Regions from separate parts of the Solibacillus sp. genome, predicted to be linked through region 1. Evidence: riboswitches for the same ligand, from Rfam matches in the RefSeq annotation. Region 1 holds a riboswitch; each other region holds the start of a gene.
What was found. Region 1 has a riboswitch for thiamine pyrophosphate ahead of thiT (energy-coupled thiamine transporter ThiT). Riboswitches for the same ligand answer to the same signal wherever they lie in the genome.
Positions count from the first base shown of each region.

Region 2: it holds a riboswitch for thiamine pyrophosphate, as region 1 does, so the genes downstream of both, thiW (energy coupling factor transporter S component ThiW) here and thiT (energy-coupled thiamine transporter ThiT) in region 1, are expected to answer to the same signal.
Region 3: it holds a riboswitch for thiamine pyrophosphate, as region 1 does, so the genes downstream of both, thiC (phosphomethylpyrimidine synthase ThiC) here and thiT (energy-coupled thiamine transporter ThiT) in region 1, are expected to answer to the same signal.
Region 4: it holds a riboswitch for thiamine pyrophosphate, as region 1 does, so the genes downstream of both, tenA (thiaminase II) here and thiT (energy-coupled thiamine transporter ThiT) in region 1, are expected to answer to the same signal.

Region 1 is NZ_JBELZM010000008.1:147,866-151,017, forward strand. Features, by position in the region: gene ABS917_RS10140 (SbcC/MukB-like Walker B domain-containing protein) at 1-623, shown strand, start outside; gene ABS917_RS10145 (hypothetical protein) at 672-803, opposite strand; gene ABS917_RS10150 (magnetosome magnetite crystal formation protein family) at 871-1,203, opposite strand; TPP riboswitch at 1,319-1,427, shown strand; gene thiT (energy-coupled thiamine transporter ThiT) at 1,642-2,208, shown strand; gene map (type I methionyl aminopeptidase) at 2,399-3,151, shown strand.
Region 2 is NZ_JBELZM010000013.1:4,796-7,947, reverse strand. Features, by position in the region: gene ABS917_RS13110 (nucleotidyltransferase) at 1-707, shown strand, start outside; gene ABS917_RS13105 (cupin domain-containing protein) at 786-1,352, shown strand; TPP riboswitch at 1,462-1,551, shown strand; gene thiW (energy coupling factor transporter S component ThiW) at 1,641-2,147, shown strand; gene ABS917_RS13095 (VOC family protein) at 2,596-2,991, opposite strand.
Region 3 is NZ_JBELZM010000026.1:10,972-14,123, reverse strand. Features, by position in the region: gene thiC (phosphomethylpyrimidine synthase ThiC) at 1-1,589, opposite strand, end outside; TPP riboswitch at 1,740-1,854, opposite strand; cobalamin riboswitch at 2,170-2,349, shown strand; gene cobT (nicotinate-nucleotide--dimethylbenzimidazole phosphoribosyltransferase) at 2,445-3,152, shown strand, end outside.
Region 4 is NZ_JBELZM010000002.1:45,728-48,879, reverse strand. Features, by position in the region: gene thiD (bifunctional hydroxymethylpyrimidine kinase/phosphomethylpyrimidine kinase) at 1-458, opposite strand, end outside; gene thiM (hydroxyethylthiazole kinase) at 455-1,198, opposite strand; gene tenA (thiaminase II) at 1,176-1,868, opposite strand; TPP riboswitch at 1,944-2,042, opposite strand; TPP riboswitch at 2,109-2,207, opposite strand; gene ABS917_RS02375 (NAD(P)H-dependent flavin oxidoreductase) at 2,334-3,152, opposite strand, start outside.

The DNA.
Region 1 (3,152 bases):
AGTCCTATGTGGAGCAATGTGAGGAGACGCGCGATAAACTTGACCAATCTGCACAGCAGATAGAAGGCTATAAAGCGAAACTGATGCAAGTCGAACATGTTTATAATTTAATTCGCGGTCAAAATGATGCGAAAATTTCATTTGAGCGGTTTGTGCAAATCGGCTATTTGGAAAAAGTGACACATGCGGCAAATGAACGTTTGCGTGTCTTATCAAATGGCCAATACTTCCTGAAATCCACAGGAAGGAAAGAAGGAAATGCCCAAAGCGGACTCAGCATCGATGTATATGACAGCCATACAGGGCAAACCCGGGATGTAAAAACACTGTCCGGTGGTGAAAAATTCAATGCCTCACTTTCATTAGCATTAGGAATGGCCGATGTTATTCAAAGTGTGCAGGGAAGTGTGCATATCGATACAATGTTTATCGATGAAGGTTTCGGTACATTGGATGAGGAGGCATTAAGAAGGGCAATCGATATATTGATTGATCTTCAGCAAACAGGCCGCTTAATCGGCGTCATATCACATGTGGCCGAACTAAAAGCAGCAATGCCAGCTATTTTGCAAGTGCAAAAGCTAAAAGAAGGCTACAGTAAAACAGAGATTATTATTAAATAGAAAAAAACACATTTCCCTCCAGTTAAAGCGGGAAATGTGTTTTTTGCATTAACGTTTTGGAGTTCGTCGTGTAGTTGCTGCTTGGGGAGTAGATTTTTTGTTGTCCATCATTTTCTTAATGATCGGGTACACGATTGGTCCATATTTAATAGCTGTTTTAATGAGTTTATTTAATTTCATTAGTATACACTCCTTAACGAATACGTTTCGTATAAAAATATACCCAAAGATGGAGCTTTCATAAACATTAACGTAAAACTTTAATGGCTTGAGCTAAATTCCATATTGCCAGGATGAACGTGATAACTACTAAAAGAATAAATCCGATAAAATGCGAACTGATAAAAAAGTCCTGAATGTTCAAGGTCAAAGTATCATTCCAGGAAAGAACGGAAGTGAAAAAGTAAATAATGTACAGAATCCCTAACAGTATCGGTATGAATTGGGAAATAAAAGCTTTTTTAGAATGGCCTTTAACAGCATCATCTTTCGTAACGATAAATATAATTAACGGTAAAATAAACGGTGCAAAATAAAAGCTCAAATAGCTCAGTGCACTTAAACCTTTCGATTGATCCATTATTTATCACTCCTTCGTATCTATTATATGTAATTCTAGTACATTTCAAAATAATAGCTGTTGAAAGTTGTAAAAATATTCGTTACAATGAGCATGTTCAAACAATAAAAATTAGATGTACCACAAGGGGTGCCGAGAAAGTCGGCTGAGATTGTGCACGGGATTGCACTGACTCTTTGAACCTGTAAGTTAGCACTTGCGTAGGGATGTGGATAGAAACCGACTGTTCAAACGATAGTCAGGCTTTTGTCCTGACTGTCGTTTTTTACTTTTTCCTACTGAAAAAGTAAAAGCCTCCGGCGGATGTCATGGATTCGGATATGAGTTCTTTACGCGAGCGTAAAGCCGAATCCCGACGCAATTACGCTAAAGCGTAATTGATTTCTATTCTATCCCTCTTCACTTTTGTTACATCGGATAAAAGAAAGGGGCATTGTTATGGACAGAAAGAAATTATTGATGATGGTGGAGATAGCGATATTTGCTGCCATCGGACTTGTATTGGATCAAGTATCTTTTAAAATGTGGGCACAAGGCGGATCGATCAGCTTTGTTATGGTACCGATCATGTTAATGGCCATTCGTTGGGGATTAACGGCAGGACTTGCAACAGGCTTGCTGATCGGCGTAATGCAAATGATGTTCGGTGCTTACATTGTGCACTGGCTTCAGGCAATTTTAGATTACGGTCTTGCCTTTACAGTAGTAGGATTAGCGGCAATTGTAAGAAAGCCATTATTAGAGGCTACACAATCACTCAATAAAGTAAAAATGGCACTTTATATTGTCCTTGGAGCACTTATAGGCGGTGCTTTAAGATTTGTTTCGCACTTGCTCGCAGGTGTCGTGTTCTTTAAAGAATATGCAGGCGATGATAATGTATGGGCCTATTCAATTATTTACAACAGTACTTATATGGTTCCTGCTACAATACTTACGGCGATTATTGCCGTTATTTTATTCACATCTGCACCTCGTTTACTGCAAAAAGTAAAAACAACATAACGAATAGGAAACTCAATGCTTGCGGTGAGGGATACTTTTCCCCCTGCAAGCTTTTTCTTATTTCAATAGTAGATTTTCATATTAAATTGGTCATAAATCAGGATAATTTTAAAAACCTTGAACAATTACAACCGATTTTAAGTATGCTATAGTTAAGGGTAGACATTGTTTAAGAGGAAGGAAGTTACACATGATTGTTACTACTCAAGAAGAAATACAAGCGTTTAAAAAAATTGGGCGCATTTGTGCTGAAATTCGTGAGGCGATGAAAGCTGCGACAGTACCTGGCGTGACAACGAAAGAATTAGATGAAATTGCTGGCCGTATGTTTGCGGAAGCAGGCGCGGTTTCTGGTCCTAAAGGCGAATACGATTTTCCGGGATATACTTGCATTTCAGTAAATCACGAAGTTGCACATGGTATTCCAGGGAACAAGGTTATTCAGGAAGGCGATATCGTAAACATTGATGTTTCTGGTTCTTTAAACGGGTATTTTGCAGATACAGGTATTTCTTTTGTCGTTGGTGAAGGTTATGAAGATAAAGAAAAACTTTGCACTGTAGCAAAATCAGCATTTGAACGTGCAATGACAAAGGTTAAAGCAGGTTCGAAATTAAATCAGATCGGTAAAGCGGTAGAGCGTGAAGCACGTGATCACGGTTTGACAGTAATTATGAACTTAACAGGTCATGGCTTAGGTAAATCATTACACGAAGAGCCAAACCATGTATTGAACTATTACGATGCTTGGGATACAACAATCATGAAAGAAGGCATGGTGTTGGCAGTAGAACCGTTCATTTCTGCAAAGGCCGAGCATATCGTAGAATCAGGTGACGGCTGGACATTCATTACACCGGACAAATCATTAGTTGCCCAAATCGAACATTCGATTATCGTCACAAAAGATAAACCGATCATTTTAACAACATTGGAAGACTAAG
Region 2 (3,152 bases), on a different contig from region 1:
TTTATCCGAGAGCTTCTTATCTTTCTTTCGGAATCGGGTTGGTACTGGTAGGATGCACTTTTGTAATGAATCAATTCTTCAGTTACCGGGAACCGGAAGAAGGACATACAAAAGATAAACGGCATGCTTTAAACGAATGGCTTATTGCCAATCAGCCAGTTAATAAATGGTTGAGCGGACTCGTTGTTCTACCGCTTGTGATCGCACCGTTTTATAGCTGGATGCTGTTTTTTACAATGTTGGAATGGTATTTATTTTCAGGGCTTGTATTAGCCGGTATTATTTACATGCTGAAAGGTGACAGAGTAGAAGACAATAAGGACTGGGAGTATAAAGGGAAGACAAAAATGATGCTTGATCTGATCGATTACCGCAAACACCCTTTTAATATTTCGCTTATTATCTACATCATGGTCATTGTCAGTTTTGTGTTGAGCAAGGGATTGGATATTCCGCTCTATATGGAAACAGGAGGCAACCCGCGCTACGTTACTTCTTTACCAACGATTTCGTTTTTAATGTCTTCCTTAATGGTCGTGAGTACGTTTATTTATATTATCAGTCATGGGGATTTCTTTGGTTTTCGTAAAGCCGAATTGAGTTATGAAAGAGTTATGTTCATCCACTTTGCAGAAATTATTGTATGTGGTGCTACCCTGTTTATTCTAATTTTCACATTAATCAATGCGTTATATGTGTATTTTTAGATGGATGGTTCATATCCAATAGGCACACACCGATAAATTTTTGCATATTTTAGCAACAATAATAAAAGAGGTGAACGATTGAATTCGAATCATGTTTCAGCGCAACCGCAGTTTACATTCGATGTTAATAAAAACCCGCTGTTCGTTAAAGACCAGCATAATTTTATCAATCTGCTTGGTGTCAACCAGTTAAATACGCTTGATAATATATCGTTGCTTGATATATATCTTAGCGCCAATAATGTTATAGAACCGCACTACCATCAAAATGCGGCGGAACTTGTTTACTGTATTACGGGGAGTGCAGTTGTTTCGATTTTGAATCCGTTTACGAAACAGCTGATGCATTTTCCGATTAGCCCCGGTCAAGTGGCGAACGTTCCTCAAGGGTGGTGGCATTACGAAGTCGCTACGCAAAACAACACGCATCTGCTTGCCATTTTCAATGCTCCGACTCCTGAAGTCATTTTAGGTTCCGACCTGCTCAAGCTGACACCAGCGAATATTATGGCCCACACTTATGGAATGAACGAAACTTTATGGACGCAGGCAGTTGCTCCTGTCAGACCCAATACTTTCATCGGTCCGCCAAACCCTTGGCAACAGGTCCAGCCCGGCAATTATGGCGGCGGGTATGAGCAGTAATTTTTCTCGGTCAAAGGGATTAAATTTCAAAAAAGCGTTTGCATAATGAAACGGCCATGTTATGATTATTGTGAAATTAACCTAATACTGGAAGCAGATAATCTGCTCGTAAAACTACTAGGGGCGCCTGTTTGGCTGAGAAGTACCCTTTGCACCTGATCTAGGTAATACTAGCGTAGGAAAGTAGTGTCGACCCCCTATTTTATATTTTTGTATAGGCTACGATACCACTTTCTTAATTGAAAGTGGTTTTTTTTGTTGCAAAAATTATTGTAAAGGATGGTAGAAATGAATAAAACGAGAAAGCTTACATACTCCGCGATTATCGCAGCAATTACAACGATTCTCAGCAGTATGGTGTATATCCCATTAGGTTTTGCGAAAATATTTCCGATTCAGCACTTTGCCAATGTCGTATCGGCGGTATTGCTCGGTCCATGGTATGCGGTGTTACAGGCATTTCTTACGTCGACATTGAGAAACTTGATGGGGACAGGCAGTATATTTGCTTATCCGGGCAGTATGATTGGCGCACTTTTAGCTGCATTTTTGTTTGCGAAAACGAAGAAACTGGCGTTTGCAGCGGTAGGTGAAGTAATCGGGACAGGGCTATTTGGTGCGATGGCTACTTACCCGATTGCGATTTTATTTTTAGGACAGGAAGCGGCGCTGTTCGGTTTTGTCCCGGCATTTATGATGAGTTCGTTTGCCGGTGCGCTTTTGGGCTATGGCTTACTGAAGATTATGGTGAGAAACAGGGCGTTTGGCGGGATGCTTTATCAGAATGCCGGTTGAGTAGCTGGCGGCGTGTGCAGAGGTTTTTTTTTAGAAAAGTTCGGGTGGTTATTAGAACTTCGGGGCGGGATATTAGAACTTCCGCGTACTTTATTAGAACAACTTATTGCTAGAAGATTTTTTATACAGATATATTGATTTTATTAGAAGAGCTGGAGCAGATATTAGAACTTTTGAGGACTTTATTAGAACAAATTAATAATGGAGAATTTTTTCCACCGGCTTATCGATTTTATTAGAAGAGTTGGAGCGGTTATTAGAACTTCTAGGTAAGATATTTGAAGAACTGCGGATGATATTAGAACAATTCGCATACTTATTAGAACAACCGACACTTATATTAGAAAATTTCACTTTTATTAGAAGATATTAAAATATATTAGAACAATTCAACCCTTTATTAGAAAATGAAGCGCCGGGTATCGGTCCAGACACCCGGCACCTTTTATTAAGCTAAATTGATCTGCCATGACACGCCGTAGCGGTCATTTAGCCAGCCGAATTTCTTGCTGAAACCGTAATCCCCGATTGGCATTAACGGATGTCCGCCTTCAAGCAGTTTTTCATACAGATGGTCGGCTTCCTCTTCCGTATCACATGTAATAAAAATAGAGAATGACGGTGTGAAGTCAAATTCATGTTTTATATTACTGTCAATGCACATAAATTCCTGACCTTTTATCGAAAAAGTAGCTTGCATGACTTTTCCTTCGTCTCCGCCTTCATTTGCCCCATAGCGGATAATGCTCGTAATTTCCGCGTCCTCTATAACTGATGTATAGAAGTTCATTGCTTCTTCAGCAACGCCGCCTTGAAACATTAAAAATGGTTTTGCACTTTTCATCGTACCCTTCCCCTTCTCAAATCAAATTAAATTTGCACCACTTCAATTTAGCCTATTTTAACCTTTTTCGCGAATTTTTCTACCTATAAAAAGGCATCTCCTAATTCGAAGAGCCTTTCGTTTTTTTCCCTTTACTAAATAAAATAGTGAAAAAGAATACG
Region 3 (3,152 bases), on a different contig from region 1:
TCATCATGATATTCGATTGCACGTTCAGGATCTAAAGATAAATTAAACTGATCTCTCCAACGGAATTCAAAACGAGCTTTTGATAAGGCATCATCTCTTTTATGTGCTCCTGGATGCCCTTTTGCCAAATCAGCAGCATGTGCAGCAATTTTATAAGTGACAACCCCTACACGAACATCATCTCTATTCGGTAAACCTAAATGTTCTTTTGGCGTTACATAACAAAGCATCGCTGTCCCATACCAACCAATCATTGCAGCTCCAATAGCAGATGTAATGTGATCATAGCCAGGAGCTATATCAGTTGTAAGAGGGCCTAAAGTATAGAAAGGAGCTTCCTTACAAACTTCCAGTTGTTTGTCCATGTTTTCTTTTATAAGGTGCATTGGCACGTGTCCCGGTCCTTCAACCATAACCTGTACATCATGCTCCCAAGCAATTTTTGTTAGTTCTCCAAGAGTTTCTAATTCCGCAAATTGAGCTTCATCATTGGCATCTGCAATGGAACCAGGACGTAAGCCATCCCCTAAAGAGAATGAAACATCATAAGTTTTCATGATTTCACAGATTTCTTCAAAGTGAGTATATAAAAAATTTTCTTTATGGTGGTGAAGACACCATTGTGCCATAATAGATCCACCTCGGGATACAATACCTGTTAAACGTTTTGCTGTTAACGGAACATACCGTAAAAGAACACCAGCATGAATGGTGAAGTAATCCACCCCTTGTTCGGCTTGTTCAATCAATGTATCACGGTAAACCTCCCATGTTAGGTCTTCAGCAACACCATTTACTTTTTCTAGTGCTTGATAAATAGGTACGGTACCGACAGGAACAGCCGAATTTCGAATAATCCATTCCCGTGTTGTGTGAATGTTTTTACCTGTTGATAGGTCCATAATATTATCAGCACCCCAACGTGTTGCCCATGTCATTTTTTCAACCTCTTCTTCGATGGAAGATGAAACAGCAGAATTGCCAATATTCGCGTTAATTTTTACATGAAAGTTACGACCTATTATCATGGGCTCTGATTCTGGATGGTTGATATTAGAAGGAATAATCGCTCGACCCTTTGCAACTTCATCCCGTACGAATTCAGGTTTCATATTTTCTCTAATTGCGATAAATTCCATTTCAGGCGTGATAATTCCTTTTCGTGCATAATGAAGTTGTGTAATATTTTTCCCTTTTTTAGCCCGTAACGGTTTCCGCTTTAAACCAGGAAACACGTTATGATTAGCACGAGGATCGTTTTTATCTTTATAACCATTATCCTCAGGCTTGATTTCACGACCATCATATTCCTCCACATCGCCACGTTCTTGAATCCATGTACTGCGAAGGGCAGGGAGACCTTTTGTAATATCGACAGAATGATCAGGGTCTGTATAAGGTCCGCTGGTGTCATACACACGTACTGGAGGATTTTCCTCTTCTCCAAACGTACCAGTTGTCGGGCTTAACTCGATTTCACGCATTGGAACCTTAATGTCAGGTCTAGAGCCTGTTACATATACTTTTTTGCTACCTGAAAAGTTAGACATAATGGAAATACTCTGTTCGTTTAATGAAGATGGTGACATTGACATAATAAATCTCTCCTTTTTTGAATATAAGGACAAGAGATAGAGCACAACAGTGAGGAGCTTAAAAAAGCTTATGAAGTACATAAAAAAGCCGGTGTCCAATAAATGGTCGGACCCGGCTAATATGTATACAGAAGTAGTATTACTATAATACGATGCTAACTTCCCCACGCTGGTATGATCCAGATCAGGTCCCAAGAGTCAAGAAACTTCAACGTGTTTCATTCTCAGCCCAACTTATTGGACTCCCCTAGTTATTTCTATTCAATTTTATATTAGTATACATGAAACTTAATTGAGATAAAAGGGAAAATTCAGAAAAGTATTTGTTAGATGAATTACCTTACCAGTTATTGATATCGTACTCATTTCGCATGCACATTACAAACCTCTGCATGTCTCGACGTTAAGAACATTAAAGAAACAAAACCCGAACGTATTATTATTTCTGATGAGTCAACATTCTCAAGAGGTGGACTTTTTTTATATTTAAGGAATTCTGAATCAGAAAACGTTTTAATTCCTGCTTATTGAAAATCATCCTTGACGAAAAAAGTCGTTCGTCGTAAAGTAATGTTAAATTCATCAAGCATTAGGTGCCCGTTAAGGGAGAATAGGGAATAAAGTGAAAAGCTTTAGCGTAATCCCAACACTGTATAGAGGAGTTCCATAGCAAAGCCCACTGGATATAGATCTGGGAAGGGGTTATGGAATCGTGAATCTGAGCCAGGAGACCTGCCTAAGTACGCTTCCTGTTTATAGACACTGGATATGTCTGTAGTTTATTTGTTATCGAATAAACTGCAGGCTATTTTTATTGTCAAAATTCATTCAAATAGGGGGAAACGAAACATGAAATTACTAAAGCAAACGATTGAACAAATTAAAGAAATCGACCGACAAATGGAAGGCAAAGCACGTCAGTACATAGACTCTTTAGCAAAGCCGCCTCAAAGTTTAGGGAAGCTCGAATCTTTAGCAATGCAAATCGCCACAATTACCGGTGAGCTTGCGCCGAAAATCGATAACAAAGCGATGATCGTCATGGCGGCAGACCACGGTGTGTATGAGGAAAGGGTAACGCCAAATCCACAAAGTACAACGGTTTTCCAAACACTTTCATTTCCGAAAGGGACGACAGGGATGTGTACGATTGCGAAAATTACAAATGCACAAGTTATCCCGGTGGATATCGGTGTAAAAGAAGACTTACCTCAAAACGCAGGGGTAATCATTAAAAAGGTGAAATACGGGACAGACAATATGGCGAAAGGTCCTGCAATGACCCGAGAAGAAGCGATTCAGGCGATTGAAGTAGGGATTGAAGTTGCAACTGAAGCCATTCAAAGCGGTATTAATCTTATCGGTACAGGAGAAATGGGCATCGGGAATACGACACCTAGTGCTGCTGTGCTTTCGGTACTTCATGGGTGTGACCCATTGGAAGTAACGGGCTTCGGAGCTGGAGTTGGTGCTGGCGGCATTGAATATAAAGCAGAAGTGATTCGAAAAGCGATTGCATTGAATGAGCCGAATGCGGATGATCCGATTGATGTAGTG
Region 4 (3,152 bases), on a different contig from region 1:
ATATCTTCATCATTTTGAATTGTATAACCAGTCAGAATTTCCGCTTCCGGAATGTTCGGTGTACAAACGGTTGCAAGCGGCAATAACATTTCTTTAAGGGCCGTTGTTGCCTCCTGTTCGAGTAAACTTGCCCCCCCTTTTGCAATCATGACCGGATCAACGATTAGCGGAATTTCTGTATTTTTTAGTAAAGCGACAATTGATTCGATAATTTCAGCACTAAACAACATTCCTGTTTTAATTGCCTTAACATCAAAATCTTGAAGTACCGCTTTTAACTGAGCCTGAACAAAATCGGCCGTTGTCGGAAAAATCCCATGCACTCCTTGGGTATTTTGTGCGGTTAGTGCAGTGATGACCGATGTGCCGAATACACGGAGTTCCTGAAACGTTTTTAAATCTGCTTGGATGCCTGCACCGCCACCGCTATCTGAGCCTGCAATTGTACATGTAATCATTGTCGTCCCTCCGCTAAATTTTCTAGTTCATTCAGGAAATTTGTGTGGAAAGTTCCTATAGCTGCAACAGAATTGGCACCTGCCTGTTTATATTCATTCAGCAGCGTTAGTAAGTCATCAAACGGCTCTATACTGTTTGCAAGCACCGCTGCACAAAAGGCACTAAGCAAGCAGCCGCTCCCCGTCATTTTTGTTACTTTTTCATGACCGCCCGTTACAAATTCCACTCTTTCCCCATCTGTAATAACATCTTGTTCTCCTGTAACGATCACAATACATTGATAGTTATTAGCCAACTTTTTAGCAGTCGCTTCAACATCTATCTCCCCTTTTCCACTATCAACACCTTTGGAAGCCCAATTCGCTCCCGTGAGAGCCGCCAGTTCTCCAATATTGCAGCGGATTACATCAATCTTTAAAAGGTCGAGCAGTTGTTGTGCTGTTTCAACTCGGAACTTCGTTGCCCCAACCCCTACCGGATCAATAACAACCGGATTTTGATGCTTATTTGCGCTCAGTCCAGCTTGCTTCATCGATGCTACTGTCCTTTCATTCAAAGTACCCATATTCAAAAGTAATGCATTTGACTGAGCAGCCATTTCTCCCGCTTCTTCTATCGCATCGGCCATTACTGGTGAAGCACCCACCGCCAGCAAACCATTCGCTGTAAAGTTTGCGACGACATAATTTGTAATGCAATGTACTAACGGTTGATTTTTATGAATTGCTTGCAGGCTCATTTACATACACCCCTTGTTCCCAGCTTTGCTTTGTCCAAGGCATCTCCCAGAACATCCATTCGTAATAACAGCTTTTCTTAAAATGTTCCTGTAATATTTTTAGCTTTGCCGGCTGTTCTTTCGCATATCGATCAAGCATCGATTTTTGTACTTCAATATTTTGAAGCATCTCCTCGGAAGCATATAGTGCAATCCACTGTTCATAAAGAGGGACATTTGGGCATGCATCTTTTAACCTTTGCCCAATTTCCTGATACAGCCATGGGCAAGGCAAAATTGCCGCAAATGCTTCTGCTACATCTCCGTTATGCACTGCATTGTACATATGGCTCACATAGTTATAGGCTGCAGGAGCCGGTTCGAATTGCTCCAAATCATCCGCTGTAACACCTAATTCTTTAAACGTTGTACGGTGTAACTCCAGCTCTGCGTCATGAATAAATTTTGCTGTTTGCAGAAAATATTGAACATCGTCATCCGTAGTCGCTTTTGCAGCTGCCAGAGCAAGAACTTTCGTATAATGTTTTAAATAATACGCATCCTGCAGCATATAAAACTTAAACTTCTCCAGCGGTAAGCTCCCATCTGCAATCCCTTGTACAAAAGGATGATAGAAGCTAGCCTCCCAATAAAAATCCGTTTCTTTTCTTACCTCTTCACAAAATCCCATTGTTACTCCTCCTTTTTGTTGACGGAAGCACAAAAAAGACGCCTCAATATAGAGAGACGTCCCCAAAAAGTGTAAGTACCACTTTTCATTGCTCCCTACGTCCGTATTAACGGCCAGGTTCCAAGGGTCAGGTTTTAACCTTCTCAACACTACTGTGTCCCCCCGCAAATCAAATGCTTGTGTATTTGCAAAAGAAAGACTCCACGTAAAAGATACGCGGAGCCAAAGTAAGTACATATGTATAGCGTGTACTTTGCTCCCTACGTCCGTATTAACGGCCAGGTTCTAAGGGTCAGGTTTTAACCTTCTCAACACGAATGTGTCCCCCCGCAAATGCATTTAATTACCCCGAGTGTAACAAATTAATTCAAACCGGGCAAGTGAATTCAAAAAATTACGAAATTATTCAGTTAAAACTACCGCGCATCATTAGTAAATGTTTACATACTAATGATGCGCTGTGATCTATTGTAAATTGGCTACTGTTGATTTTTTCCCAGTCAGTTCTTGATAAGCCAGTGCATATTCTTCTGCCAGTTTATCAACATATTGTTGTGTAGAAGTAATCTCTTTAATTGCGCCGATTCCTTGCCCGCTTCCCCAAATATCTTTCCAGGCTTTTGCCGTATTATCATTGAAGTTCATTGCGGAAGGATCACTTTCTTTTAGATTATCCGGATCCATCCCTGCATTCATGATAGAACCTTTCAAATAATTCCCGTGAATTCCTGTAAATAAATTACTGTATACAATATCTTCTGCATTACTCTCAACAATCATCTGTTTGTATTCTTGACGAGCAAATGCTTCTTCTGTCGCGATAAACGGTGAGCCAATATAGCCAAAATCAGCCCCCATCGCCTGTGCAGCCAATACCGAATGGCCTCGTGCGATTGATCCTGATAAAGCTAATGGACCGTCAAACCATTCACGGATTTCCTGTACGAGCGCAAATGGGCTTTGCTGCCCTGCATGACCTCCCGCACCTGTTGCTACTGCTATGATTCCGTCCGCGCCTTTTTGAATTGCTTTTTTTGCAAAATAATTGTTGATGACATCATGGAAAACGATGCCTCCATAACTATGTGCTGCCTCAAAAACTTCTTCGCGTGCCCCAAGTGAAGTAATAATAATTGGAACTTTATATTTCACACAAAGCTCCATATCCTGTTCCAGCCGGTCGTTTGTTTTATGGACAATCTGGTTAATTGCAAATGGTGCTGCCGGCTGCTCGGGATTTCTGGCATTATAACTTGCCAACTCTTCTGTAATTTCGGCTAACCA